Regions from separate parts of the Lysinibacillus sp. G4S2 genome, predicted to be linked through region 2. Evidence: a T-box and tRNA genes for the amino acid it is inferred to sense, from the RefSeq annotation. Region 2 holds a T-box; the other holds one or more tRNA genes.
What was found. A T-box is a leader RNA that pairs with one kind of tRNA and senses whether it is charged. The one in region 2 lies ahead of tyrS (tyrosine--tRNA ligase), so its partner is inferred to be a tRNA-Tyr.

Region 1 (14,928 bases), 1.1 Mb from region 2:
AAATTTTCGTTATAAAAAACACCTACTTATCCTCCTTTTTAGTGACAAAATGTAGACAAACATCTGCTATAAAACAACAATTGGAAATTCCTATTAAAAATATGATGCTAAGTCTCTGCGCTCTAGCAATCTTTTTCTCTTAGAAGGAAATAAAATTCGCCAGTAACTTTGAGGAATCTGAGGATTTAAATGATGCTTTCAGCAGTATTACGAAACTCGTAATCCCGCAGATTTTGAGGCGATTGGTGGATTCCTGTTTTTAGGATTAAGTATCGGGGGATTAATTGGCTTTCTAACAGGTGGTGGCTATGAAGCATTTACACTGTTATTGGACTTGGGCAAACTACCAATGCCATTATAGCGTTAAAAAGAAGTAGGGTTGTTGTAATAAAATTTAGTACTTAAAGGCACAGGTAAATTCGCTTGTGCCTTTTATGATTAATCTTCTTTACTTTCCAATAATTTTACGATTTCTCGATTAAATGCCGGCAGATCCTCCGGTGTACGACTCGTTACTAATTGTTTTTGGCAAACAAATACTTCCTCGTCATGGAATATCGCACCCGCATTTTCTAAATCTACTCGAATCGATTTGTAGCCCGTTGTGTCTCGACCATTTAATGTTTTTGCTGTAATGAGGAGTTGAGGTCCATGACAAATAGCAAAGGTCGGTTTCATATCATCCATAAATTCCTTTACAAATGCCACAATACGATCATCAACGCGTAATACATCCGGAGAAAAACCACCTGGGATGAACAAGGCATCGAATTCAGAAGCCGTTACCTCATCGATAGCTTTATCAATTTTTACCTTCTCTCCATGTTTACCCTCTACCTCAATGCCAGCTGTCGTATCAATCGTAATTAGTTCATGACCTGCCGCTTCTAATGCTCCCTTTGGACTCGTAAATTCAGCGTCCTCAAACATATTAGTAATCACTGTAGCAATTTTAGCCATTACAATACAACTCCTTGTTAATGTGACTCTATACTAATGTTCCCATTCTCTTCAAAAACATTCATTTCGTCGGCGAGCTTTCAATACTTCCAAGCACAAAGGCATTCTATCCGTCACTTTTGCTTTTCTATCCATCATTTCGATAGTTCTATCCACAACTTTCGCTTTTCTATCCATCACTTTCTTGTGCCTAATAAAAAAACCCGACTTCCTATTAAAGGAAATCGAGTTAATCAATATCGCCTTGGCGTAATTGTTGCTGTCGCTTCGCTTTCGCGCAGACAAACAATGTGTCCGGAGGCTTTATCTTCATTCAGTAGGCGTTTATCACCAACGGAATGAAGATAAACTGTTTATTCTGTTAAACCCATTTCAGCACGGACAACATCTGCAATTCGCTCTACGTAACGCTCGCAGTCTGCCTCTGTAGCCGCTTCCACCATTACTCGTACAAGTGGCTCTGTACCAGAAGGACGCACTAGAACGCGACCGTTACCAGCCATCTCTGCTTCTACCTCAGCAATCACTGCAGCAACCTTTTCATTCTCCGTCACGGCATGCTTGTCTGTTACACGTACGTTGACTAAACGTTGTGGGAAAATTTTCATTTCAGATGCAAGCTCTGACAGCTTTTTGCCTGTAGCTTTCATAATGTTGACAAGCTGAATACCTGTTAATAAGCCGTCACCAGTTGTATTAAAGTCTAGGAAAACAATATGACCTGATTGCTCGCCACCTAAATTATAATCATTAGCACGCATTTCTTCTACGACATAACGATCACCTACAGCTGTTTGTACACTATGCATATCATTATCTTCAACAGCTTTGTAGAAGCCCATATTACTCATAACAGTCGACACGATTGTTTGCTTTTTCAAACGACCAACTATATTCAAATGCTTCCCAATGATGAACATAATTTGGTCACCATCAACAATGGTACCTTTTTCATCTACTGCGATTAAACGGTCACCATCGCCATCGAATGCTAAGCCAACATGAGCACCCTTTTCTGTAACAAATTTAGCTAAGCCCTCTGGATGTGTTGAACCAACACCGTCATTAATATTTAAACCTGTTGGTGAGGCACCCATCGTTGAAATATCAGCTTCTAAATCTGCAAATAGATGTGTAGCTAGTGAAGACGTAGCACCATGTGCACAATCTAATGCTACATGGATACCATCAAATTCTTCATCCACTGTTTGTTTTAAGTATTGAATATATTTTTGTCCACCTTCGAAGTAGTCGCTTACAGATCCTAAATCTGCCCCGATTGGACGTGGCAATGTATCCTCTTGTGCATCTAGTATCGCTTCGATTTCAGCTTCTTGCGCATCTGTTAGCTTAAAGCCATCAGGACCGAAAAATTTAATACCATTGTCAGCAACTGGGTTATGTGAAGCTGAAATCATGACGCCTGCATCTGCGCTCATAATTCGAGTAAGGTAAGCCACACCTGGTGTAGAAATAACACCAAGACGCATCACCTCTACGCCGATTGATAAAAGACCAGCTACAAGTGCACCTTCAAGCATTTCGCCTGAAATACGTGTGTCACGACCGATTAAAACCTTTGGACGGTCAGTTGCATCCTTCGTTAAAACATAGCCACCTACGCGGCCAAGTTTAAATGCAAACTCCGGTGTTAATTCACTATTCGCGACGCCACGGACGCCATCTGTTCCAAAATATTTACCCATTTTGATTATTCTCTCCTTCAATGCAAGACGGAGGTCATGCTTGTCTACACTGACAACTAACTAGACCGCTCATCTGCTTACTTTTGGAAAAGTCTATTTTCGTTCATTTACTGGTAACTATTAATTATGCCCCTATGCAAATTTTATCCGGCTTGTAATGAGTTACACTTTCTAATCAGCACAGATTAATTTAGCATAGGGTATTTTGATTTTAGCCTGAGTACTTTGTTTTCGTTAGTGTTTCAAAACCGAAAATGAATACCCTTACCAAAAGAGAACGAAATCTCTACTGAATCAAAATAAAATTATAGTCAGTTATTGTTTAAGAATCAATATCTTCTGTTTTCTCAGTAGGCGTGTGATCCTCAGTAGGAGTGCTAGATTCCTCTGATGGAGGCGCCGGATTAGGATTAGGCTTAGGTTTAGTATCAGGTTTAGTATCTGGCTTAGTGTCAGGTGTTGGTGTAGGAGCAGGTGTTGTAGTCGTTGTTGTAGTCGTTGTTGTTTTTTCCTGCTCTACCTGCGAAATATCTGCTTTCACTTTAATTTTCGGATCAGATACTTTTGTCACACCTTTTGGTAATTTCACATCAAATTCATAAGTTTTTGATTCTGTAATTTTTGATAGATCCACCTCTATTGGTATTGCCGTTAAAGCATCTAAGATAGATTTTCTACCATACACTTTCACCATTGTAGGACTAAATGTTAATTTATTGACGGTAATACCATCCGCCGCTTTCCCTACTTCCTTAAGCACAACAGGCAACTCTCTACTGTATGCTCCAATATCTACTTGTACCTTCACCGTTTCTGGTTCAATCTTCACATCTAACTTATTTAAATCACGATCTAGTACTTTAACTGTCGCTTCCTGTGAGAACGGTTCTTTCAGGCCTTGCTCACCCGTTACAGTAGCTTTTACAGAGCTAATATTTTTAATAATACTTTTGGCACCTGTAACATACACCGTAGCTGGATTAGCAGTCATGCCCTTTAATATATAGCCTTCTTCAATTAAACGTTGATTCATCTCAGGGTCAACACGAAATTCCTGCGTGACCTTTTCCTCAATATTTACCTTTACAGTCGCTGGGTCTAATGTAACTTGCAACTTATCAGAAATATTCTCGTACTTCAGCTCTACGTTATGTTCACCAATTAGTAATTTACTTAAATCTGCGAATACGGAGAAATCCTTCGCTGTCTGTGCTTGTATAACAAGTGGCAACGGACCTTTTATCGTAACATCCACGGTCTTTGGTATGCCAGTAACAATGAGGTTCTGATCATCATAAAAAACATCTACTGGTACATCGCGAATTACCGCTGTTTGCTCATTTATTATTGTTTTATTTGAAGAAGACGATTCAGTACGTACGGAGAAAAATAGCAAAATAGCTAGAAATAATGCGATGATTCTTAACACCCGAGGGCTATCCATCATTTTATCCATTCTTTTTCCCCCTCCAAGTCAACTTAGAGGATGCATTTGATTCTTGCACTGCTCCGAACCACATTTTACGTAACAGTTCTTCGAATTCCTCTAGAGAAAGATTTCGATGTAGATTACCATTCAGTGAAATACTAATGGCGCCAGTTTCCTCTGATACGACAATAGTAATAGCATCTGTCACTTCACTTAAGCCAAGTGCGGCACGGTGGCGTGTCCCAAGCTCTTTGGAGATAAACGGGCTTTCAGAAAGCGGTAAATAACAAGCTGCTGCCGCTACTTTATCTTTCTGCATAATAACCGCTCCATCATGAAGTGGTGTATTAGGTATAAAGATGTTGATCAGTAACTCAGATGAGATATCAGCATCTAGACTTATACCTGTTTCGATATATTCATTTAGACCAGTTTCTTTCTCAATAGAAATTAACGCCCCAATACGACGTTTGGCCATATAACTAACAGATTTCTTCATGGCCTCAATAAGTCTCGTTTGCTCTTCCTCCTCTTGACTAGTTGAACGTTGGAATAGCTTTCCTCGACCAATTTGTTCAAGACCACGTCTTATCTCAGGTTGGAATATGATAATAATCGCCAAGAAACCGAACTCGATAACTTGCTTTAGCATCCAACCTAATGTTTGTAACCCTAAATAATCAGTAGCGATACGCGCAATAATAATTACGAAAATTCCTTTTAATAATTGGACAGCCTTCGTACCTTTAATGAGGGTTAAAATTTTGTAAACAACGTACCAAACAAGCAGTACATCTATGAAGTTAATAACAATATTCACGGGTGTTAAATCAGCGAATTGTTCGATAATTTGCATGTGGCATCCCCCACTTTTCATTGCGAATCCATACACATTTAAGTATAGCACATTCTTAACAAATGTAACTTTTTTCAAATAAAAAGTCTACTCAAAAGAGTAGACCTTTCAGCCTCTCACGTGCACTATCTTTTAGGACGTATAGAGTGTTATTTAGTTGCTTGTTTCTCATCGAATGTCATGGCATCCTTTACTGAATTTTTGATCGTATACCAGAGCCATTCGAATGCTTCGTCAATTTCCTCTATTTTACCTGAAACAACTGCTGAAGATGCCATATATTGTCCGTTAATAACTGTGACATTGCCATCCACTTCACCTTCAACAATTAAATCACCATTTTTAACAACAATGTCGCCTTTGACAACTTCCCCCTCCGGCACAATAACCGTCTGTCCTTCAACAACTAGGTTTGGTTGTTTAGTCACGGAGAAATGCTGGTCATCCATGAAAGTACCAAGTAAAGTTGCACTCATGAATAAACAAAAAACTGCTGCTGCCACAAAGAACGGATGCCGGCGAATCCATTTTTGCATGCCTACACGACTTTTGGGTTTCGGTAAACGAGCCATCACGGCTGCTTCAAAATGCGGAGGTGCTGTAATATGGGAAGCACTCTTCACAAAGGCGATTGTTTCACTCAATTCCTGCATCAATTGTTTACAATCACTGCATGTGTGCAAATGTTGTTTTAACTCTTGCTCATGCTCACGACTAATGTCACCATCTAAATAATCATGCATATAGTCTATTATATGCTCTGGACAAGTATTCATGACGCTTCCCCTCCTACAGATTGTTTAATTGCTTACGTAATGCTTCACGTCCGCGGTGAATTCTCGTTTTCACCGTTCCAAGAGGCATATCTAAAATCTCACTAATTTCCTGCAAAGATAATTCTTCAATATATTTCAATACTATAACCGAACGATATTTATCCGGCAAACATCCAATCTCATATTGAATTCGATCTTGTAGCTCCATTTGCTCTACCTGTTCCTCTGGTAGCTGGTCATCTGCTGCGATTTGCGAATACATATCAAGCCCCTCTGTACCAGCTACTTCCGCATCTAAATAGTAATCCGGCTTTTTCTTCCGAATACGGTCTATGCAGAGGTTTGTCGCTATGCGATAAAGCCACGTCGAAAATTTTCTTTTCTGATCAAAAGTATGCAAGTTCATATAGGCACGAACAAACGCTTCCTGTGCAATATCCTCAGATTCTTGCTTGTTCGATAACATCCTATAGCATACTTGGTACAGTTTGTGCTGATAGAGACTCACAATATCGGCAAATGCGTTTTGATCGCCTTTAAGCACTTGTTTTATTTTCTTGTTTACTAACGCATCCATTGTGTTGATTTCTCCACCTTTACAACTGTCTTATACTATACGACCCATTTATAAGAAAAGTTTCATTTTATTATTAATTATATCAAAAAATTTTTATACATTGTGGCAATAGGCAAATTTTTGTTAAATTTCTTTAAACTAGTGTTTCACCAAATAAAGAACCCATTAATGCAACGGCAACATCTGCTGTTCTATTCTTTTCATCTAAAATTGGATTAACCTCAACAAATTCTGCAGATGTTAGCATACCTGACTCCTGAATCATTTCCATCGCTAAATGACTTTCTCGATACGTAATACCACCAGGTACAGGTGTCCCCACCCCTGGAGTATACAGTGGATCTAACCCATCTAGATCGAGTGATAAATGCAGACCATCTACATTGCGCTCTCTTAAATAGGAAAGAGCATCTTCCATTACACGCGTCATACCAAGACGATCTACCTCGTGCATTGAGTACACCTTGATTCCTTGCTGACGAATCAATTCACGCTCACCTGGATCTACAGAACGTGCCCCAATAATAATGACGTTTTCAGGTTTAATTTTCGGTGCATAATTACGAATTTGCACTAAGCGTTCATGACCTAGTCCAATGCTAACAGCTAACGGCATCCCATGTATATTACCAGACGGTGTCGTTTCAGGTGTATTTAAGTCAGCATGCGCATCAAACCAAATAACGCCTAAGTTTTTGTAATGCTCCCCAAGCCCTGCAAGCGTTCCAATAGCAATACTATGATCACCACCAAATACAAGTGGAAACTTCTTCTGTTCCACCGCTTTATTTACATTATTTGCTAATAATGTACTTACATCAATTACTTCCTCTAAATTCAGTAGTTGTTTATCGACAATAGTGCCCTCTTGTTTCTGACTAACACGTATATCCCCTTGATCATGTACTTCATGACCAATTGCTCCCAAGCGTTCTACTACACCTGCATAGCGGATAGCACTTGGCCCCATATCGACTCCTCTACGTGTTTGTCCATAATCAGTTGGCACACCAATAATAGAAATATTTAGTTTATTCATTTTTTCATACCCCCTTTAAGTTGTAAGACTATTGTAAAGCCTATATCCACCTTGGCTCAACCTAACAACTTTCTGCATATTTATACAATTTAAATGGTATGAAGGTATATGAAGCTGCGGAACGCGAGTCCCCTGGTCGCATTCCGAGCAAAGCGGAGCGGAATGTGCAGTCAAGCACATATTTCGGTGAAGAGCCAGAAAAAAGACATAAAAAAATCTCCTGCTGTTTTCAGCAAGAGATTAGTATCTGTAGTTAATGTAACACTTTTGAATATGTATTATTTTATAAAAAAGTGAGCCATGAAGGACTCGAACCTTCGACCCTCTGATTAAAAGTCAGATGCTCTACCAACTGAGCTAATGGCTCATAAAAGAAAAATGGCTGGGGTACTAGGATTCGAACCTAGGCATGACGGAATCAAAATCCGTTGCCTTACCGCTTGGCTATACCCCAATCATTTATAAAAACTGGTGGAGGGGGACGGATTCGAACCGCCGAACCCTAAGGAGCGGATTTACAGTCCGCCGCGTTTAGCCACTTCGCTACCCCTCCGAAATAACACATTATGGTGGAGGATGACGGGCTCGAACCGCCGACCCTCTGCTTGTAAGGCAGATGCTCTCCCAGCTGAGCTAATCCTCCATAGAAACAGGTGTGTATTTCTTAACAGTTTATATTCTTTTTAAGCCTTTGCATTACTACAAAGTTTTTAAAATGGTGACCCCTACGGGATTCGAACCCGTGTTACCGCCGTGAAAGGGCGGTGTCTTAACCACTTGACCAAGGGGCCATCTATTAACGTCTCAAACAAGACAAGATTTATTGTAACACTATTTGCTTATTATTGCAACACTTTTTTGTAACTTTTTATATGTATAACTTCAACTTAAAAATGGGCAAAAAAATGGCTCCGAAGGCAGGACTCGAACCTGCGACAACCTGATTAACAGTCAGGTGCTACTACCAACTGAGCTACTTCGGAACAATAGTATTCAATTTGGTTTTTAAAACCTCTCAAGTACATTTATTATTATAGCAACCATTATAAATTATGCAATACTTTTCATGAAATTTTTTATATTTTTTGTCGAAGTTTTCCTATACATTAACTAATACGATAATAGTTCTCTATTTAATCTAATATTTCTGTCTTATGTACAAAATATTCTTGCTGTATATTATTGTAATTGTTAAAATAGAAATAGTTTTATGAATTTTCTATTAGATTTATTTGGGGGAGGAATGTTCACATGGTAACAAATGATTTAATTGCACCAGAATTTTATAATATTACAGAGGAATTGGAGAAATTTTCTCAAGATAGTAATCGTCAAGCAATACGATGGCTAAATACTCAACAAGAGCGCCGAACAATTTCCTATGTTGAGCTTGTACAAAAAATGAATCAATACGCGCATGCCTTTACGAAGAAGGGGCTTCAAAAAGGAGATCGCGTATTAGTTATTATTCCACGTCTGCCTGAGGCTTACTTTGTCTTCCTTGGCTGTCTAAAGGCTGGTATTGTTCCTATTTCATGTTCAGAAATGTTACGTGCAAGTGATTTAGAATATCGTATGGAGCACTCTTCTGCAAGAGCCGTAATTGCCTATGAAGCGTTCACTAGTGAAGTTGATCGTATTACTTCTTCAGTAGAGGCTTTAAATAATAAATTGATCATTGGTACTGCTACAGGCGATTGGACATCTTTAGATGAATTGGCTAGTACACAGCCAGATACATTTACAGCAGCTGCCACAAAACGAGATGATATGGCATTTCTTTCTTATACATCTGGCACGACTGGCAAACCAAAAGGAGCTGTTCATTCGCACGGTTGGGGATATGCACATATTAGAACAGCCGCTTCTAAATGGCTTTGTGTACGCGAAGGTGATTTAGTATGGGCTACAGCAGCTCCAGGGTGGCAAAAATGGATTTGGAGCCCATTCTTATCTACTATTATGTTGGGTGCAACTGCATTTGTCTATCACGGAGGATTCGATGCAAAAACATACCTTCAATTGATTCAAGATGAGAAGGTCAATGTATTATGCTGTACGCCAACTGAATATCGAATTATGGCGAAGATTGATAATTTAAAAGACTATAATCTATCATCTCTACGTAGTGCCGTTTCTGCTGGTGAACCATTAAATCGACCTGTCATCGAAACATTTAAGAACAACTTTGGTCTTAAAGTGCGCGATGGCTATGGCCAAACGGAAAATACTTTATTAATCGGCACACTTGAAAATATCGAATTACGTCCGGGATCAATGGGTGTTCCTACCCCAGGCAATATTGTGCGTATTATAGATCATGAAAGTAACGAGGTACCGATTGGAGAAGTCGGAGATATTGCTGTACACAAAACATCTCCTGCTCTATTTAAAGAGTACTACCGCGAACCTGAACGTACACAAGCTGCCTTCCGTGGCGATTGGTATATTACTGGTGACCAAGCAAAATGTGATGAAGACGGTTACTTCTGGTTTGAAGGTCGAGGAGATGACATTATTATTTCATCAGGCTATACAATTGGTCCATTTGAGGTAGAGGATGCTTTAAATAAACATGAAGCTGTACAAGAATGTGCTGTTGTTGCAGCACCAGATGAAATTAGAGGAAATATAGTTAAAGCCTTCGTCATCTTGCGAGAAAGCTTCAGAGATCGAGATGAAGACGAGTTAACAAAAGAGCTACAGGAGCACGTTAAAGCATTAACAGCACCTTATAAATATCCTCGTAGTATCGTCTTTATCGATGAACTACCAAAAACAACGTCTGGCAAGATTCGTCGTATAGACCTACGAGCAGCAACTGTATAAAATATAATAAAAAAAGACATTTCATCGATCATTACTCGGTTGAAATGTCTTTTATATATATTACTATTTACACTTTGCTATTCTTTAAAATAAGTTCCCCTATTGCTTTCGTTAAAAACATTTGTTGCAGTCGCTTAGCTTTCGCACAGAAAAGATTTGCTGAATGAAGACAAAAAAAAGCCACTACTGAGTTTATCAGCAGCGACTTTTTGCGCCTAGCGATGTCCTACTCTCACAGGGGGAAGCCCCCAACTACCATCGGCGCTAAAGAGCTTAACTTCCGTGTTCGGTATGGGAACGGGTGTGACCTCTTTGCCATCATCACTAGACTATTTTCGGCTTTCAATATACGTCGTATTTCTTCGTCAGCTTCTGTCGTTCAGTCAGTCACGTACTTGAGTACGCTCCTTCCCTCTCTCCATCTCTTCCTCGAACTACTCGTATCTTGAAACCCTTGATGAAAGAAGAATTATTCTTTCAAAACTGGATAAACGGTGCATTGAATGTTTCAAACATTGTGGTTAAGTCCTCGATCGATTAGTATTCGTCAGCTCCATGTGTCACCACACTTCCACCTCGAACCTATCTACCTCATCGTCTTTGAGGGATCTTACTTACTTGCGTAATGGGAAATCTCATCTTGAGGGGGGCTTCATGCTTAGATGCTTTCAGCACTTATCCCGTCCACACATAGCTACCCAGCGATGCCTTTGGCAAGACAACTGGTACACCAGCGGTGTGTCCATCCCGGTCCTCTCGTACTAAGGACAGCTCCTCTCAAATTTCCTACGCCCACGACGGATAGGGACCGAACTGTCTCACGACGTTCTGAACCCAGCTCGCGTACCGCTTTAATGGGCGAACAGCCCAACCCTTGGGACCGACTACAGCCCCAGGATGCGATGAGCCGACATCGAGGTGCCAAACCTCCCCGTCGATGTGGACTCTTGGGGGAGATAAGCCTGTTATCCCCGGGGTAGCTTTTATCCGTTGAGCGATGGCCCTTCCATGCGGAACCACCGGATCACTAAGCCCGTCTTTCGACCCTGCTCGACTTGTAGGTCTCGCAGTCAAGCTCCCTTGTGCCTTTACACTCTACGAATGATTTCCAACCATTCTGAGGGAACCTTTGGGCGCCTCCGTTACCTTTTAGGAGGCGACCGCCCCAGTCAAACTGTCCGCCTGACACTGTCTCCTACCCCGCTAAGGGGCATGGGTTAGAATTTCAATACAACCAGGGTAGTATCCCACCGACGCCTCCTTCGAAGCTGGCGCTCCGAGATCTCTGGCTCCTACCTATCCTGTACAAGTTGTACCAAAATTCAATATCAGGCTACAGTAAAGCTCCACGGGGTCTTTCCGTCCTGTCGCGGGTAACCTGCATCTTCACAGGTACTATAATTTCACCGAGTCTCTCGTTGAGACAGTGCCCAGATCGTTACGCCTTTCGTGCGGGTCGGAACTTACCCGACAAGGAATTTCGCTACCTTAGGACCGTTATAGTTACGGCCGCCGTTTACTGGGGCTTCAATTCGCAGCTTCGCTTGCGCTAACCACTCCTCTTAACCTTCCAGCACCGGGCAGGCGTCAGCCCCTATACGTCACCTTACGGTTTTGCAGAGACCTGTGTTTTTGCTAAACAGTCGCCTGGGCCTATTCACTGCGGCTCTCATGCGCTTGCACGCTCAAGAGCACCCCTTCTCCCGAAGTTACGGGGTCATTTTGCCGAGTTCCTTAACGAGAGTTCTCTCGCACACCTTAGGATTCTCTCCTCGACTACCTGTGTCGGTTTGCGGTACGGGCACCTCTCACCTCGATAGAGGCTTTTCTTGGCAGTGTGAAATCAGGAACTTCGTCCATACGGACTCGCCATCACAGCTCAACGTTACAGTGTGCGGATTTGCCTACACACACGCCTTACTGCTTGGACGCGCACAACCAACGGCGCGCTTACCCTATCCTACTGCGTCCCCCCATTTCTCAAACGGTGAGGAGGTGGTACAGGAATATCAACCTGTTGTCCATCGCCTACGCCTATCGGCCTCGGCTTAGGTCCCGACTAACCCTGAGCGGACGAGCCTTCCTCAGGAAACCTTAGTCATACGGTGGACGGGATTCTCACCCGTCTTTCGCTACTCATACCGGCATTCTCACTTCTAAGCGCTCCACCAGTCCTTCCGATCTGACTTCAACGCACTTAGAACGCTCTCCTACCACTGACATCATAGATGTCAATCCACAGCTTCGGTGAATCGTTTAGCCCCGATACATTTTCGGCGCAGCGTCACTCGACCAGTGAGCTATTACGCACTCTTTAAATGATGGCTGCTTCTAAGCCAACATCCTGGTTGTCTGTGCAACGCCACATCCTTTTCCACTTAACGATTACTTTGGGACCTTAGCTGGTGGTCTGGGCTGTTTCCCTTTTGACTACGGATCTTATCACTCGCAGTCTGACTCCCGTGTATAAATATCTGGCATTCGGAGTTTGTCTGAATTCGGTAAACCGGGATGGCCCCCTAGTCCAAACAGTGCTCTACCTCCAGTATTCTCATCACGAGGCTAGCCCTAAAGCTATTTCGGAGAGAACCAGCTATCTCCAAGTTCGATTGGAATTTCTCCGCTACCCACACCTCATCCCCGCACTTTTCAACGTGCGTGGGTTCGGGCCTCCAGTAAGTGTTACCTCACCTTCACCCTGGACATGGGTAGATCACCTGGTTTCGGGTCTACGACCACGTACTAATTCGCCCTATTCAGACTCGCTTTCGCTGCGGCTCCGCCTTCTAAAGCTTAACCTCGCACGTAATCGTAACTCGCCGGTTCATTCTACAAAAGGCACGCTATCACCCATTAACGGGCTCTAACTACTTGTAGGCACACGGTTTCAGGATCTCTTTCACTCCCCTTCCGGGGTGCTTTTCACCTTTCCCTCACGGTACTGGTTCACTATCGGTCACTAGGTAGTATTTAGCCTTGGGAGATGGTCCTCCCGGATTCCGACGGAATTTCACGTGTTCCGCCGTACTCAGGATCCACTCAGGAGAGAACGAACTTTCGACTACAGGGCTTTTACCTGCTCTGGCGGACCTTTCCAAGTCGCTTCATCTAACTCGCTCTTTTGTAACTCCGTATAGAGTGTCCTACAACCCCAAGAGGCAAGCCTCTTGGTTTGGGCTCTTCCCGTTTCGCTCGCCGCTACTCAGGGAATCGATTTTTCTTTCTCTTCCTCCAGGTACTTAGATGTTTCAGTTCCCTGGGTCTGCCTTCAAGACGCTATGAATTCACGTCAAGATACTACGCGATTAAACGTAGTGGGTTCCCCCATTCGGAAATCTCCGGATCAAAGCTCACTTACAGCTCCCCGAAGCATATCGGTGTTAGTGCCGTCCTTCTTCGGCTCCTAGTGCCAAGGCATTCGCCGTGCGCCCTTAATAACTTAACCAAGTTATTAAGCCTATAAAAAAACTTAAAAAATTAATGTGTTTGTTACAATTTCAATGTCGTTTTATCCAGTTTTCAAAGAACAAGTTTTGAAGTGTTTCATTCGTAAGAATGAACCTTCAAAACTGAACGCAAAACGTAATCTTACAAACCCTAGGTTTGTATTCCGAAAATATCCTTAGAAAGGAGGTGATCCAGCCGCACCTTCCGATACGGCTACCTTGTTACGACTTCACCCCAATCATCTATCCCACCTTCGGCGGCTGGCTCCAAAAGGTTACCCCACCGACTTCGGGTGTTACAAACTCTCGTGGTGTGACGGGCGGTGTGTACAAGGCCCGGGAACGTATTCACCGCGGCATGCTGATCCGCGATTACTAGCGATTCCGGCTTCATGTAGGCGAGTTGCAGCCTACAATCCGAACTGAGAACGACTTTATCGGATTAGCTCCCTCTCGCGAGTTGGCAACCGTTTGTATCGTCCATTGTAGCACGTGTGTAGCCCAGGTCATAAGGGGCATGATGATTTGACGTCATCCCCACCTTCCTCCGGTTTGTCACCGGCAGTCACCTTAGAGTGCCCAACTAAATGATGGCAACTAAGATCAAGGGTTGCGCTCGTTGCGGGACTTAACCCAACATCTCACGACACGAGCTGACGACAACCATGCACCACCTGTCACCGTTGTCCCCGAAGGGAAAACCATATCTCTACAGTGGTCAACGGGATGTCAAGACCTGGTAAGGTTCTTCGCGTTGCTTCGAATTAAACCACATGCTCCACCGCTTGTGCGGGCCCCCGTCAATTCCTTTGAGTTTCAGTCTTGCGACCGTACTCCCCAGGCGGAGTGCTTAATGCGTTAGCTGCAGCACTAAGGGGCGGAAACCCCCTAACACTTAGCACTCATCGTTTACGGCGTGGACTACCAGGGTATCTAATCCTGTTTGCTCCCCACGCTTTCGCGCCTCAGCGTCAGTTACAGACCAGAAAGTCGCCTTCGCCACTGGTGTTCCTCCAAATCTCTACGCATTTCACCGCTACACTTGGAATTCCACTTTCCTCTTCTGCACTCAAGTCCCCCAGTTTCCAATGACCCTCCACGGTTGAGCCGTGGGCTTTCACATCAGACTTAAAGGACCGCCTGCGCGCGCTTTACGCCCAATAATTCCGGACAACGCTTGCCACCTACGTATTACCGCGGCTGCTGGCACGTAGTTAGCCGTGGCTTTCTAATAAGGTACCGTCAAGGTACAGCCAGTTACTACTGTACTTGTTCTTCCCTTACAACAGAGTTTTACGATCCGAAAACCT
Region 2 (14,928 bases):
TATACAGGTCCATCTTGGAAATTATCACGTCGTCTTGGTATCTCACTAAGCGGTACAGGTAAAGAAATCGAAAAACGCCCTTACGCACCAGGTCAACACGGTCCAAACCAACGTAAAAAATTATCAGAATACGGTTTACAACTTCAAGAAAAACAAAAACTTCGTCACATGTACGGCATGAACGAACGTCAATTCCGTACTCTATTTGACCGCGCTGGTAAAATGAAAGGTGTACACGGTGAAAACTTCATGATCCTTCTTGAAACTCGCCTTGACAACCTAGTTTACCGTTTAGGTTTAGCTCGTACTCGTCGTGGATCTCGTCAATTAGTAAACCACGGCCACATCTTAGTAGATGGCAAACGCGTTGATATCCCATCATACAGCGTAAAACCAGGTCAAACGATTTCTCTTCGTGAAAAATCTCAAAACCTTGCTGTAGTAACAGAAGCAATCGAAGTAAACAACTTCGTACCTGACTACTTAACATTTGACGCTGACAAAAAAGAAGGTACATTCACTCGCCTTCCAGAGCGTTCTGAATTATCAGCTGAAATCAACGAAGCATTCATCGTAGAGTACTACTCTCGTTAATAAAACTTCGTTGCATTTAGCAACACAAAAAGCCTTAGAAACCTTGTTAACTCAAGGATTCCGAGGCTTTTTTCTTTTGTGAAACTTTGCAATTAAATATATTTAAACTCTTTATGTTAGGTTGGTATAGGGTTAAATTAGGGTAAATAAAATAGCCTGGCGGTGTGTTTATAGTGATGAGTGAATATCCTACTTTAATCCATAATTAAACCATATATTTTTTCTAAACTACTGGCAATCACCGCTATTATTTAAGTGTGCCATACAAACTTTCTCAAAATATTGCTGATACCTGTTGAAATAAACTTTCTTTAATCAGATTGATTTTTTTGATAATTTTTACGATTAAGCTCAGAAAGATCTTTTATAGAAATTAATGAATAGTCATCTCTAATTTTCACTTCAAAAAAGTAATAATTTTTAGTTACTATATCTTTAACTTCTATTTCAAACAACGCCATTCCTCTTCGGTAATTGTTTTCTTCAGATTTTAAATCTTCTCTACCAATGCCATAGTTAGTTTCAATATAGTTTTCCACATAGTTGTATACGATAGCGTTTCGAGATTTAGAATTAAAATAATTGTAACTAACAAAAATGACTATTATACAAAATAATAGATTAAAGATAATTATTTTTTTCATTTTCCTCTCCTTCCGCCATATCAAGTATCAAGACTATATTTATTAATAATTACAATTTTTTAAACTATAAAAATTCGATTTTAGTGTCTTTACCTACCAATTTAACAATAAAGAAATTTTATAATAATACAATTAATTATTAATTGAAAAACTTACCATTGATATAATTCCAGAGTGAACGTTATAGTTTATATCAGTTACAGTACTATTAGTACCTAACGATTGAACTCTTAACATTGTACCTGTGGAAGCGTAGATATATCCAAGTCCAGGTGTCCAGTGATAATCATATTCATAACTTGCATTAGGTTCCCATTTAGAAAACCATTTATCAAACTTTACTGCAACTGGTCTATTATCATCCTTTTATATCAAGGTTCTCTAGGGTTTTTGCTTTTTATCGACAATTGTATATACATGAATAAGAGGGCTTTATATAATTTCTAATCTATCACTTATCTCTAACTGGCTTTAATAAATCTACCGGAAGCCAAATATATTGTCTGTCATCTCCTTCTAAGCCATTGTGCACAAGCAGATAACCATTAATTTCATCACCCCATGAATAAACAACACTTCCCTTTTTAATAATTTTTTCAGTTTTTGATTCTTTTAATGGATAGGTTTTCCCTTCGGCATCTTTAGTTATCTCATAACGCACATTGCTTTCTCTCGATATTGTCTCAGAGATCTTAAGGTCTGTACCAAGATAATAAATACACGGATCGTAAGTACCATCATTATCGCCAGAGCAATAATTAAGTTGTTGTCCATTATTTGTATTCCAGTAAGAAATACTCCAGTAATCTTGTTCTCTGAAGTAATGTCCGTAATTATTAGCAATACCATCACGATTAATATAAATATAAGTTGGGTTATTATAGAAAGATGAACGAATTTCTATTGGTACTTCTTTGAAAACTACCAAATCCGTTGCTTGTACCCGATATTGCCCCATTTGATAGAATGTTTTACCATCATATTTCTCAATATCATACGTTCTAAAAAAGTTATTTCGCTTAACCACTAACGAATCAAATGTACCATCTGGATTTCTCTTGTACACCTTGATATCTTTTTTAAAGGTCATTTTTCCTGTTTGCCCTTTTACAACTTCTGCTCCATCATACATCACTTTTGCTTCTGATTTTGTTGGATTTACTACTGCAAATACAAATGCTGCTAGTAACATAACAAATAATTTTTTCATTATTCTTCCCCTCGCTTTATTTTAGAAAACTTAATTATAGGACACTCGACCGCCTTACTATAGGCTCCTACAAATACGACTCTTAATGTACTAGAGACTGTCAGTTCTTTAGATTTCTATCTTTGTAGAAATTATCGACCTCTACAATTCATAGTTCTACTCGCAAAGCCCATTTGATACATCCACCAGACTTAATGGCATATAAAACTTTCATGAGTTTCCGAACTCCCAACTCAATGATGAAAAGTTTTTTTTACAGAAAAAAGCATCTCATTTGAGATACTCAGTGAATAAAAATATGGCTAATAATATAAACGGAAAAATTAATATACTTTCTTTTTTCGCTGTATCGATTCTTTTGTATCTTTTTATTTCATTTTTGAATCTAGTTTCGTTTTCAGAATTACACATCATAAAGTCAATAGGTAAATGATTTTCTTTATCGATAATTAATTTTTCGTATTCTCGATGAAGTTCTTTTAATACATTCTGAGTAATTTTGTGTTTATCAGCCTCTAGTCTTTGCATTTTATTCAGTAATTCATTTAATTGCTGGTAGTTATTTTCGAAATTACTTGCTCTCTCTTTATAATTTTTTATCCCTAAAAACATTGTGTAGAATGTTAATGATAATGAAGCGATTAATAACACTTTTGTTATATCACCCGAACTATCAATAAACCATATTGACAACACTAAAATAACTATGGAGTAACAATATGATGTCTTTTCGTAAAATTCATGCTTCTCTCGTAATCTAGTAGATGCTTTTATTCTAGCTCTTCTTGTTATATCCAACCTTCTTAACAACTCATAAAAGACATCAATGTCTTTCACTTCTTTATTTTGTCCAGTTGCATGGATAACATTACCATCGATTTGATTATTATTCTCCATATTAGCGACCCCTTTCATACTTATCATATTTCAATTGGAATCATATGTCACTAATGTAAATATAAAGAATGACAAAAACCACGCTCAAAAAAAAACGCTACCTTTTACTTTATTAATTTAATATTTAGTCCGTTAAATCCCAGTCATATAGCCCAAGACATATTTGCAAAGTTCTGTCGCTACGTCAACACTACGCTTTCGCACATAAAAGATCTGTTGACCCAAGCTAGCTCATCGGACGCCCCCAGGAAAGCGCCCAGTCGGAACGGAAATCAACCACACGTTTTGGTGAAGAGTTAAAATTAATTAAATATTCCGATAATTTGCAGCGGTTTTTTGTACTTTAAAATAGTAATTACGCAATTTAAAAACAACATAACCACTACTTTTATAATAAAAACAAAATATCAGTTATTTACTATTCAATCCTTCTTAAAAATAGAACCAACTTCCAAAAAATATATTTTACTTTCATAAGAAAACAATTTTAAAACGCTTTCAAATAAATATCTCTAGACAATTCAAGCTTCCATCAACCCAGAAATTCCGTTAACTTTTTTGTAAAATAATAACATGAACAAAATTAACAATTTTAATAAAAATACGAGTTGAACTTTTACAAGGAATAGAATAACATGAATTTCGAAAGGTGGTTCGCCATCATTCAAGCAATAACAATTTTGTTAAAGGGGTTGGAAATATGTCAGACGTTCTAAAGCAATTTGTCATGCCGAAAAAAAACTTATTTGGACCTGGAGCAATTCAAGAAGTTGGTAAACATTTAAATGATTTAGAAGTGAAAAAGACATTAATCGTAACAGATGAGGGCTTACACAAATTAGGTCTCTCTGAACAAATTGCTAACATCATTACAGCTGCTGGAATTGAAGTAGCAATTTTCCCGAAAGCGGAACCGAATCCAACAGATCAAAACATTGAAGATGGAGTTACAGTGTATCATGCTGAAAACTGTGATTCTATCGTATCTCTTGGAGGAGGTAGCGCACACGATGCAGCAAAAGGTATCGGACTTATTGCTTCGAATGGTGGACGCATTCATGATTATGAAGGCGTTGATAAATCACAAAACCCATTGGTGCCATTAATCGCTATCAACACAACTGCTGGTACGGCAAGTGAAATGACTCGCTTCACAATTATCACGGATACAGCGCGTAAAGTGAAGATGGCCATCGTTGATAAACACGTTACTCCACTATTATCGATTAATGACCCAGAGTTAATGATTGGCTTACCTCCTGCTCTAACTGCGGCAACTGGTTTGGATGCATTAACACATGCAATCGAATCATTTGTGTCAACAAACGCAACACCGATTACTGATGCATGTGCAGAAAAGGTACTTCAGCAAGTTCCTGAATATTTACCACGTGCCTATGCTAACGGCGCAGATTTAGAAGCACGTGAGCAAATGGTATACGCTCAATTTTTAGCAGGCATGGCGTTTAATAATGCATCACTTGGTTACGTACATGCTATTGCTCATCAATTAGGTGGATTCTATAATCTACCACATGGCGTATGTAATGCTATTTTATTGCCACATGTTTCCCGCTTCAACTTAACTGCACGCACAGAGCGTTTTGCTAAAATTGCTGAATTACTAGGCGAAAACGTTGAAGGATTAAGTAAACGTGATGCTGCTGAAAAAGCAATTACAGCAATTGAAAATCTGTCTAACGACCTAAACATTCCAAGTGGCTTCCGCGAATTAGGTGCGAAGGATGAGGATATTGAAATCTTAGCGAAAAATGCAATGTTAGATGTATGTGCTGCAACAAACCCACGTAAAGCAACTTTAGAGGACATTAAACAAATTATTACGAATGCGATGGGCCCTGTAGCGAAAAAAGAAGAATCACTTGAAGCTGTCGCACTTTCTTAAAAGGTAATCAAAAGGCATGTCTCTCGGAGGCATGCCTTTTTTATTGTTGAGTGACAAATTCAGTCATTGAATGTGTCCCCAACACTCGCTATACTTTTCTTAAAAAGAATTGGAGATATGAATATGCGTTTAATCTCAATTTGCCCTAGTAATACCGAGCTTGTTGCTTATTTAGGGCTGACTGATCAGCTTGTTGGTGTCGATGATTTTTCGGATTGGCCCTTAGCCGTAAAAGACTTGCCTCAGCTTGGCCCCGATTTATCAATTGATATGGATGCATTAGAGGCATTACAGCCTGATCTTGTACTTGCATCCTTAAGTGTCCCTGGGATGGAGAAAAATATTGAAGCGTTACAAGCTAGAAATATTCCTCACATTGTTTTTAATGCCAATTCATTAGAGGAAATCGCTCAAGATCTCCATACATTAGGTAAAGCCTGCGGAGTTGAAGACCGTGCTAAAAAAATTTCTGAGGAATATTTACAATGTATCGAACGTCTTCACTCAGTTGCACAAACGATTTCTAAAAAACCTACCCTCTATTGGGAGTGGTGGCCAAACCCTATTTTCACACCAGGTAAAATTAATTGGTTAACTGAAATTAGTGCTATTGCTGGTGGGCAAAATCTGTTTCAAGATGTGGAATTAGCTAGCGTGCAAACTGATTGGGCAGATGTAGTGAGGCGCGATCCCGACTATATTATGATGGCTTGGGTAGGAGTTGCGTTTGAGCGTATTCAACCAGCCAATCTATTAAAACGTTCACATGCGCAGGAGCTACAAGCCGTTAAAATGAAACGGCTTCACGTAATGGAGGAATGGCTTTATTGTCGCCCATCACCACGCCTAATAGAGGGTGCATTGAAGCTTGCGAATATGCTTCACCCCAAAGAATATAAGCACATAAAGCTTCCAAGTTTTTTAGATTGCTAAAATAAAAGTATGGCTCTTCTGCAAAGAGAGGGGTTGATTTCCGTTCCGGCGGGCGCTTTGTTGTTGTTGCTGTCGCTTCGCTTTCGCACAGATAAAACATTTGTTGCTGTCGCTTCGCTTTCGCACAGACAAAACATTTGTTGCTGTCGCTTCGCTTTCGCACAGACAAAACATTTGTTGCTGTCGCTTCGCTTTCGCACAGACAAAACATTTGTTGCTGTCGCTTCGCTTTCGCACAGATAAAACATTTGTTGCTGTCGCTTCGCTTTCGCAAAAACATCCGCTTCGCTGCAGGGTCTCAACTGTGACGCTGATCCCCAAGGAGTCACCCTACCGTAACGAAGATCAACCATTTTACTTATCTTGTATCTTCTAGCATAGCGGCTAGAGATTTCCTTAACCATTTTATTTTCATCCAAAAGAGACATCCCCTCAAATATTGAGGGGATGTCGTATTGTTGTATAAGTCTGAATTAAACAAACTTCACCATATGGTATTTTTTCTTACCGCGACGAACAATGCTGAATGCATCTTCTAAACGATCTTTACCGTCGATGACATATTCTAATTCAGTGACCTTTTCACCGTTAACGCTAATCGCACCATTCGTTACATCTTCACGAGCTTGACGTTTTGAAGGTGAAATACCAGCTTCCACTAATAGGTCCACAATATTTTTATCTTCTTTCGCCATTTCAATAGAAGGAACATCTTTAAACGCATCCTTCATTTCATCAGCAGAAAGTGCTTTTAAGTCACCAGAGAATAAAGCAGCTGTAATACGAATTGCTTGGTCTAATGCTTCTTGACCATGAATTAAGCGAGTCATTTCTTCAGCTAGCGCTTTTTGTGCCTTACGTAAATGTGGTTCCTCTTCTACAGATACTGCTAAAGCTTCAATTTCTTCACGAGAAAGGAATGTGAAGATTTTTAAGTATTTTACAACGTCAGCATCCGCAGCATTAATCCAGAATTGATAGAACTCGTATGGGGAAGTTTTCTTGCCATCTAACCATACAGCACCACCAGCTGTTTTACCAAATTTTGTACCATCTGCTTTCGTTACTAAAGGAATTGTTATACCAAAGGCTTTTGTCTCTTCCTCATGTGTTTTGCGAATAACTTCTAAACCAGTTGTAATATTCCCCCACTGATCAGAGCCACCTACTTGAATGCGACAGTTGTAATGGTTGTATAAGTGATTATAATCAATACCTTGAATTAACGTGTACGCAAACTCAGTAAATGAAATCCCTGTATCTAGGCGTGATGCAATTGTATCTTTTGCTAACATGTAGTTCACGTTAATTAATTTCCCATAATCACGTAAAAACTCAATCGTATTTATATTACCAATCCAGTCACGGTTATTAACTAACTGAGCACCATTACCATCTTCTGCAAAGTCAAAAATACGCTCTAATTGGCTACGGATACCTTGAACGTTTTTATCAATTTGCTCAACTGTTTGTAATTGGCGTTCTTCAGAGCGACCTGACGGATCTCCAATCATACCAGTCGCACCACCAACTAACAAAATTGGACGGTGACCCGCTTTTTGGAATCGACGTAGTGTTAAAAGTGGCACAATATGCCCAATATGCATGGAATCCGCAGTTGGATCAACACCACAGTATAAAGAGACAGATTGTTCATCTAATAATTTGGTCATACCTTCAGCATCTGTTTGTTGATATAACAATCCGCGCCATTCTAAGTCTTGTAATAATTCGTTCGTCATTTTTATTCCTCCTATGTGTTTAATAATTTCGTGTAGGGAGAAACAAAAAAGTCCCCACACGCAAAAACATTGCATGCAGGGACGTTAATCACTAACGCGGTACCACCCGGCTTGAAGATGTCATCCATCTTCCTCTTCATTCAACCGCCTTTATCGCAGGCGCGCACGTCTAAGCTCCAAGCACGTAATTCGTCTCTACATTATGACCAGCTTTCACCAACCGCCGGCTCTCTAAACAGGGAATATAGACACTACTGCAAGCTCTTCTTCACTAGAAAACTATAAGCATTATTTTATACGATTCTTTTTCATTGTCAATAACTATGTTCGAGCCAAAACAATATGTGCTATAATAAACAAGATTTTAGGAGGTCGATACATTGAAAGATTGGATTGAGAAAATCAATGCAAAGATCGAAGAATTATTAGTACGAAAATGGATGAAGAAATTACGCATTTCCGGAAGTGTTATCTGGAATTTATTTTTACTATTTTTAATCTTTGCATTGGTAGGCACTGTATTTGTCGGTTCAGTTGGTGCTGGCTATTTCGCTTCACTCGTAAAAGAAGAGCCGTTGCGCTCTAAAGATGAATTACGAACTCAAATTTTTAACTACGATTCAACTAGTGAGATTTATTTTGCCGACGATATTTATATCGGAAAATTACGTACAGATTTAGAACGTCGTGAAACATCACTAAATAATGTCTCACCAGATGTAGTTAATGCAGTATTAGCGACAGAGGATGAGTATTTCCGTGAACATAACGGAATAGTTCCGAAGGCCGTTATTCGCGGGCTTCTTCAAGACGTAACAAACTCTTCTACTCAAACAGGGGGTTCTACGCTAACACAGCAGCTTATTAAAAACCAAGTATTAACAAATGAAGTATCCTATGAACGGAAAGCAAAAGAGATTTTACTTGCTATGCGTTTAGAGCACTTTATGACAAAAGAAGAAATTTTAGAGGCCTATTTAAACATTATTCCATATGGTCGTAACTCTTCAGGTCGAAATATCGCTGGAGTTGAAACAGCTGCTGAAGGTATTTTCGGCGTAAAAGCGAAGGATTTAACGCTTCCACAAGCGGCGTACATAGCTGGTATTCCTCAAGCACCTTTTACTTACACACCTTTTACAAATACAGGCGTACTTAAAAGTGAAGAAGCTCTTCAACCTGGCATTGATCGCATGAAAACTGTTCTTTATCGTATGAAAGACGCAGGTTATATTAACGAAGCTCAGTATAACGAAGCGCTCGCTTATGACATCACTGCTGACTTCCGTGCACCAGAGATACACGCTGAGGATAGCTACCCATGGCTAACTTATGAGCTTGAAAGTCGCGCGAAAGAAATTATTGCTGAAAAATTAGCAAAAGAAGATGGTATTGATCCAGAACGCTTAAAGAATGAAAAAAAATTAAAAGATAAGTATATGATCCTAGCAGATCGCGATGTCCGTTCGAAAGGCTATCGTATTTATTCGACAATCGATAAGGATATGTACGATGCGATGCAAAAAGCAGCGGAAAACTTTAAATATTACGGTCATACGTATACAGCTAAAGAAAAGGACCCTACAACAGGTGAAGAAGTTGAAGTTCAGATGCCTGTACAGGTCGGAAGTATTTTAATTGAAAATAATACTGGACGTATTTTAAGCTTTGTCGGTGGTCGTGATTTTGAATTAAAAAGTTATAACTATGCTACACAGGCAAAACGCTCAAATGGCTCAACAATGAAGCCTTTACTCGTATATGCACCTGCAATAGAGTACGGTGTAATCGGTGCAGGTAGCCCATTAGTTGACGTAAAATTCTCTATTGGTGGTTGGAGTCCGAGCAACTATATTGCTAGCGATGAACGAGGGCTTATCCCTGCACGTGAGGCATTAGCGAGTTCACAAAACTTATCAGCTTTACGTCTATATTACGATATTCTTAACAAACGTCCTGCTGATTATTTAGTAAAAATGGGGATCACAACCTTACAGCCAGATGATTTTACAAACCTTTCAGCTGGGATTGGGGGAGTTCAAGAAGGTATTACTGTTGAAGAGAACACCAATGCCTACGCAACCTTTGCAAACGGTGGACAATTCATCGACGCTTATATGATTGATAGAATTGAAGACCAAGATGGAAATATTATTTATAAACACGAAGTTAAACCTGAACAAGTATTTAGTCCTGAAACTTCTTATATCGTTACAGATATGATGCGAGATGTGTTAACACAAGGAACGGGTACAGTTGCAAAAAATACACTAAAATTCTCTTCTGACTTCGCTGCTAAAACTGGTACATCACAAAACTATAAAGATGTTTGGTTAGTCGGCTATAACCCGAATGTCTCTCTTGGAGTATGGATGGGTTATGATCAAAATCAATCACTGTATGCATTTAACAATACGTATCAGCAACCTAGTGTGCGTATTAACAAGCTATGGGGAACATTGATGAATTCTGTGTATGATGTAGATCCGAAATTAATTGACCCTAATACTAGCTTTAAGGCACCTAAAAACGTTGTGACTGCATCATTCTGCGGTATTTCTGGTTTAGCGCCTTCTGCAGCATGTGCGAATGCTGGTCTCGTGCGCTCTGACTTGTTTAATGCGAAAGTATTTTTACCTTCGCGGCCAGATGATAGCTTAGCTTCTTCTAGTGTAGTTACGATTAAGGGTAAAACATACAATGCACTTCCTAGTACACCACGAGAATTTGTAAAAGCAGGCGGTGCAGGTATTAATCAGGCATTTATTAAACGAATGCTAGGTCCACTTGGCGGTAATCCGGCAAGCCTATTACCAAAAAATTCGTCATTATCGAATTCATCAGTATCAGCTGTTAATTTCCCAGCAGACCGTAATTCTCCTGGAGCAGTAAGTGCTTCGATTAATGGCAATACATTATCTTGGTCAGGCTCTTCAAATGATGTAGTCGGTTATCGGATCTATAACGTAACAAACGGTGGTAGAACACTTGTAGGATCAGTACCTGAATCATCACAAAGTATGAGGGTTGCAGGCGGGCAAGCCTATGCTGTTGTCGCTGTAGACATTACAGGTTTAACTTCACCGCAATCCAATGTCGTTTCTACTGGTGGAAGCGGAAGTAAAAAAGAACCTGAACAAAAAGACAAGGAAGAAAAGCTTCCACCAACAACTCCACCTACTGACGAAAATGATTCGGACAATAATGGTAACGGGTCAGAAAATGGCGATGGTTCTGGTGGTAATAATGGAGATGGCTCAAATACCGGCAATGGTTCCGGGAACAACGGAAATGGCTCCAATAACGGCAGTGGCTCCGGAAACAACGGAAGCGGCTCCAATAACGGCAGTGGCTCCGGAAACAACGGAAATGGCTCCAATAACGGCAGTGGCTCCGGGAACAACGGAAACGGCTCCAATAACGGCAGCGGCTCCGGGAATAACGGAAACGGCTCCAATAACGGCAGTGGCTCCGGAAATAACGGGAATGGCTCTAACGGAGGAAACAACGGAAATACAACTCAACCTCCTCCGCCACCAACCCAATAATAAATGGGCATACTACAATTACTTTTAAATTGTAGTATGCCTGTTTTTTTGTCATTATGAAGAGGAGACTACTAATTTGAAGGGGTGGGAAAAATATGAACATTTTAATTTTAGGAGGCACTCGATTTTTTGGTAAAAAGCTTGTTGAACTCTGTCTTCAAAATGGACATAGTGTAACTATTTTAACACGTGGTCAAAGTGGAAATCCTTTTGGCACAAAGGTGAAGCAACTAGTTGTTAATCGAGATGATGCAGTTGCGTTGTCACAGGCACTATCAAGTACAACGTGGGATATTGTCTATGATAATATTTGCTATTCTCCAAACGAGGCTCATCAAATCTGTGAAATTTTAGAAGGTAAAACGAAAAAGCTGGTTTTCACCTCTACTCTATCAACCTGCGAAATAGACGGCACTGTCAAAACAGAAGAAGATTTTAACCCCTATGATTATAAAGTTCAAATGGGCAACCGTGAAGATTTTTCATATGGTGAAGGAAAACGACAAGCGGAGGCAGTAATTTTCAAAGAGGCTACGTTCCCTGTTGTCGCAGTACGTTTCCCAATTGTTATGGGTGTGAACGACTATACACGCCGTTTACATTTTCACGTTGAACGAATTTTACAGGAACAGCCTATTTCATTCCCAAATATTGAAGCGAAAATGAGCTTTATTACGGATGACGAAGCAGCTGCATTTTTATATTTTGCTGGCATTACACCAATTGAAGGACCTTATAATGCAACAGCAACAGATGCAATTTCGTTAAAAGATTTGATGGGGCTTATTGAAGAAGCAAGCGGAAAGTATGCAAAAATTTCACTTGTAGGCGGCGACGAAAAGTCGCTGTCACCATACGGGATCCCAGCAGATTGGTATATGTCAACTACAAAGGCCGAAGCAGCAGGCTTTACATTTAGCCAGCTTCATGATTGGCTCCCTGCTCTAGTAAAAACATTAGTAAAAGAGCTGCAATAAAGTGAAACTCTAATCAGAGGGGGGTTTCTTCCCCCCCTCTGATTATTAGTCTTCACCAATCGGGCTTTTACGGGCAGTTACTCTCCCTACATCATTCTTTGCTTTAGCCTAAATTCGAGGTGAGAGCCTTGTACCTGACGCTTTGCTTTCGGTACAGATAAATTACTGCCCCTTTATGCGGGATAAGATTTTACTAAACTACCCAAAAGTTGCAGATGACATTTTTTTAAAACGTATTCTAAGTATATAAGTTGATCTTCGTTCTGGCTGGGCGACTCCTTGGGGATTAGCGTCACAGATGAGACCCTGGAGCGAGCATCGCGAGTGAAGCGGCTCATCGGACGCCCCAAGGAAGCTCTGCTCTGCGCGAAAGCGAAGCGTCAGCTACAAAGCGCCCAGCCGGAACGGAAATCAACCCCACGTCATGATGATAAATTAAGCATTAAAACAATCTGCTAGATTTCTTTAAAAGAAGTCTAGCAGATTCATTTTTTATCGTATTTAATTGTCCGGATACTATAGCAATATCGTTTTTAAAATCGCAATTGCTTCATCGATTTCTTCTTTTGACACGGTCAACGGAGGTAATAGACGTATAACATTCGGGCCTGCACCTACTAATAATAAACCCTTTTCCTCTGCAGTAGCTATATACGGAGCTACCTCAATATCGCCACAACCAATGCCAAGAAGTAAACCCTGACCCTGCACCGAATACGTAGACGGTAGACTCTCTTTCAACTGCTTAACAAAATACGTAGATAGCTCATGTACATTTTGTAAAAAGGCAGGTTCAAAGATATGATCAAGTACGGTTTCTGCGACACTCATCGCTAACGGATTCCCACCAAATGTTGTCCCATGTGTACCAGGACCAAATGTTTCATATAGCTCAGCTGTTCCAAGCATTGCACCGACAGGGAAACCACCACCTAGCCCCTTCGCCAATGTCACAATATTTGGTTTTAATACAGTTTGCTCATAAGCATATCTTGTTCCTGTTCGTCCAATACCGGTTTGAACCTCATCAATAATCAGTAAAATTCCTTTGTCTTCACAGGCTTTAGCTATTGCCGCTGCGAATTCTGGTGATACACTGTTAACACCGCCCTCACCTTGAATCATTTCCAACATAATAGCTGCGACAGAATCATCAATGGTCTCTTCAAGAGCTACCACATCATTAAATGGGAGAATCGTAAATTTTTCAACAAGTGGACCGAAGCCATTATGTATCTTGTCCTGACCTGTTGCGGACATCGCTCCAAAAGTTCGCCCATGGAAAGATTTTTCAAATGTAATCATATGATTTTTCCCCGTATGCTTACGCGCTAGCTTGATAGCCGCTTCGTTCGCTTCCGCACCGCTATTACAGAAAAATGCCTTAGAAAAATGTGTATTTGCTATTAATTTTTGCGCAACTTTCTCCTGACCAGGTATATCAAATAGATTGGAAATATGCCAAAGTTTTTCACTTTGATCATGAATAGCCTTCACAATCGCAGGATGTGCATGACCAAGACTCACTACAGCGATTCCACTTGTAAAATCTAAATATTTTTTCCCAGCAGAATCTTCTACTACAGTTCCTTGCCCTTTGACAATTTGGGCACGGCGTTTGCCATAGTTTCCAAATAAAGCACTCATTTTATCAACCCCTACTAATAGTTTGCATAGGCAAAAATCTTCAAACATCTTCTCTAAATAATACTGCTACCAGTAAATTATTAGAACGCTCCATCTTCACTATTATGAAGAATGACTTATACTGGTTGAGGCTAAAATCGTCGTACCTTCTAAGGAATCTCCTACAATTTGCACCGATGGAATACCTGCACTTAAGCATTCAAGAGCTCCTTGAACTTTAGGTATCATTCCACCATAAATATGGCCTTCCTCAATCCATTGATCAATTAAGGAAGACGTCGCTTCTGATTGATACTCATCATTAATTCGAATACCACTTACATCCGTTACAAGCAGTAGACTATCTGCATCTAAAGCTAGTGCTATTTCACTCGCTACCGTATCTCCATTAATGTTTAACGCCTGACCATATTCATCTGCACCAACACAAGCAATAACTGGTACAATACCCGCACTAATTAATGCTTCTAACAAAGATGTGTTGACAGCTTTTACTTCACCAACAAAACCGTATACATCTTTGTCTAGATAATCTGCTACGATTAACTGACCATCAAAGCCGTTTAAACCAATAGCTGCGATACCAGCTGTTGTTAATTCATGAACAAGGGCTGGATTGACCTTTCCTATTAACGTTGACTGAACTATAGCAACTGCAGCTTCGCTCGTTACACGAATACCATTTAATGCATGTGATTCTACCCCGCGCGCCGCAAGTTCACGGTTAATGGCTGGGCCACCACCATGGGTAATAATAAGCTCTACACCGCTCCCTTGGAGTTTTTTGAAATTCATAAAAAACGACTCGTTTAAGCCTTCTAGTGTACTAC

Region 1: it encodes a tRNA-Tyr, which carries the amino acid that the T-box ahead of tyrS (tyrosine--tRNA ligase) is inferred to sense. The anticodon was not compared.

What each region holds. Positions count from the first base shown of each region.
Region 1 covers NZ_JAUCFJ010000002.1:5,263,223-5,278,150, forward strand. Annotated here, with positions in the region: gene QUF91_RS26805 (type 1 glutamine amidotransferase domain-containing protein) at 439-960, opposite strand; gene glmM (phosphoglucosamine mutase) at 1,314-2,666, opposite strand; gene QUF91_RS26815 (CdaR family protein) at 2,989-4,122, opposite strand; gene cdaA (diadenylate cyclase CdaA) at 4,115-4,951, opposite strand; gene QUF91_RS26825 (anti-sigma factor family protein) at 5,101-5,727, opposite strand; gene sigW (RNA polymerase sigma factor SigW) at 5,741-6,304, opposite strand; gene rocF (arginase) at 6,438-7,343, opposite strand; tRNA gene QUF91_RS26840 (tRNA-Lys) at 7,638-7,710, opposite strand; tRNA gene QUF91_RS26845 (tRNA-Gln) at 7,723-7,797, opposite strand; tRNA gene QUF91_RS26850 (tRNA-Tyr) at 7,813-7,896, opposite strand; tRNA gene QUF91_RS26855 (tRNA-Val) at 7,911-7,986, opposite strand; tRNA gene QUF91_RS26860 (tRNA-Glu) at 8,060-8,134, opposite strand; tRNA gene QUF91_RS26865 (tRNA-Asn) at 8,250-8,326, opposite strand; gene mbcS (acyl-CoA synthetase MbcS) at 8,595-10,172, shown strand; rRNA gene rrf (5S ribosomal RNA) at 10,386-10,501, opposite strand; rRNA gene QUF91_RS26880 (23S ribosomal RNA) at 10,690-13,617, opposite strand; rRNA gene QUF91_RS26885 (16S ribosomal RNA) at 13,799-14,928, opposite strand, start outside.
Region 2 covers NZ_JAUCFJ010000002.1:4,145,264-4,160,191, forward strand. Annotated here, with positions in the region: gene rpsD (30S ribosomal protein S4) at 1-594, shown strand, start outside; gene QUF91_RS21040 (histidine kinase) at 906-1,238, opposite strand; gene QUF91_RS21045 (hypothetical protein) at 1,690-2,448, opposite strand; gene QUF91_RS21050 (SLATT domain-containing protein) at 2,719-3,345, opposite strand; gene QUF91_RS21055 (iron-containing alcohol dehydrogenase) at 4,046-5,251, shown strand; gene QUF91_RS21060 (cobalamin-binding protein) at 5,375-6,184, shown strand; gene QUF91_RS21065 (hypothetical protein) at 6,181-6,603, opposite strand; gene tyrS (tyrosine--tRNA ligase) at 6,658-7,926, opposite strand; T-box leader at 8,001-8,204, opposite strand; gene QUF91_RS21075 (transglycosylase domain-containing protein) at 8,307-11,474, shown strand; gene QUF91_RS21080 (NAD-dependent epimerase/dehydratase family protein) at 11,570-12,451, shown strand; gene QUF91_RS21085 (hypothetical protein) at 12,731-12,910, shown strand; gene QUF91_RS21090 (acetylornithine transaminase) at 12,968-14,098, opposite strand; gene argB (acetylglutamate kinase) at 14,201-14,928, opposite strand, start outside.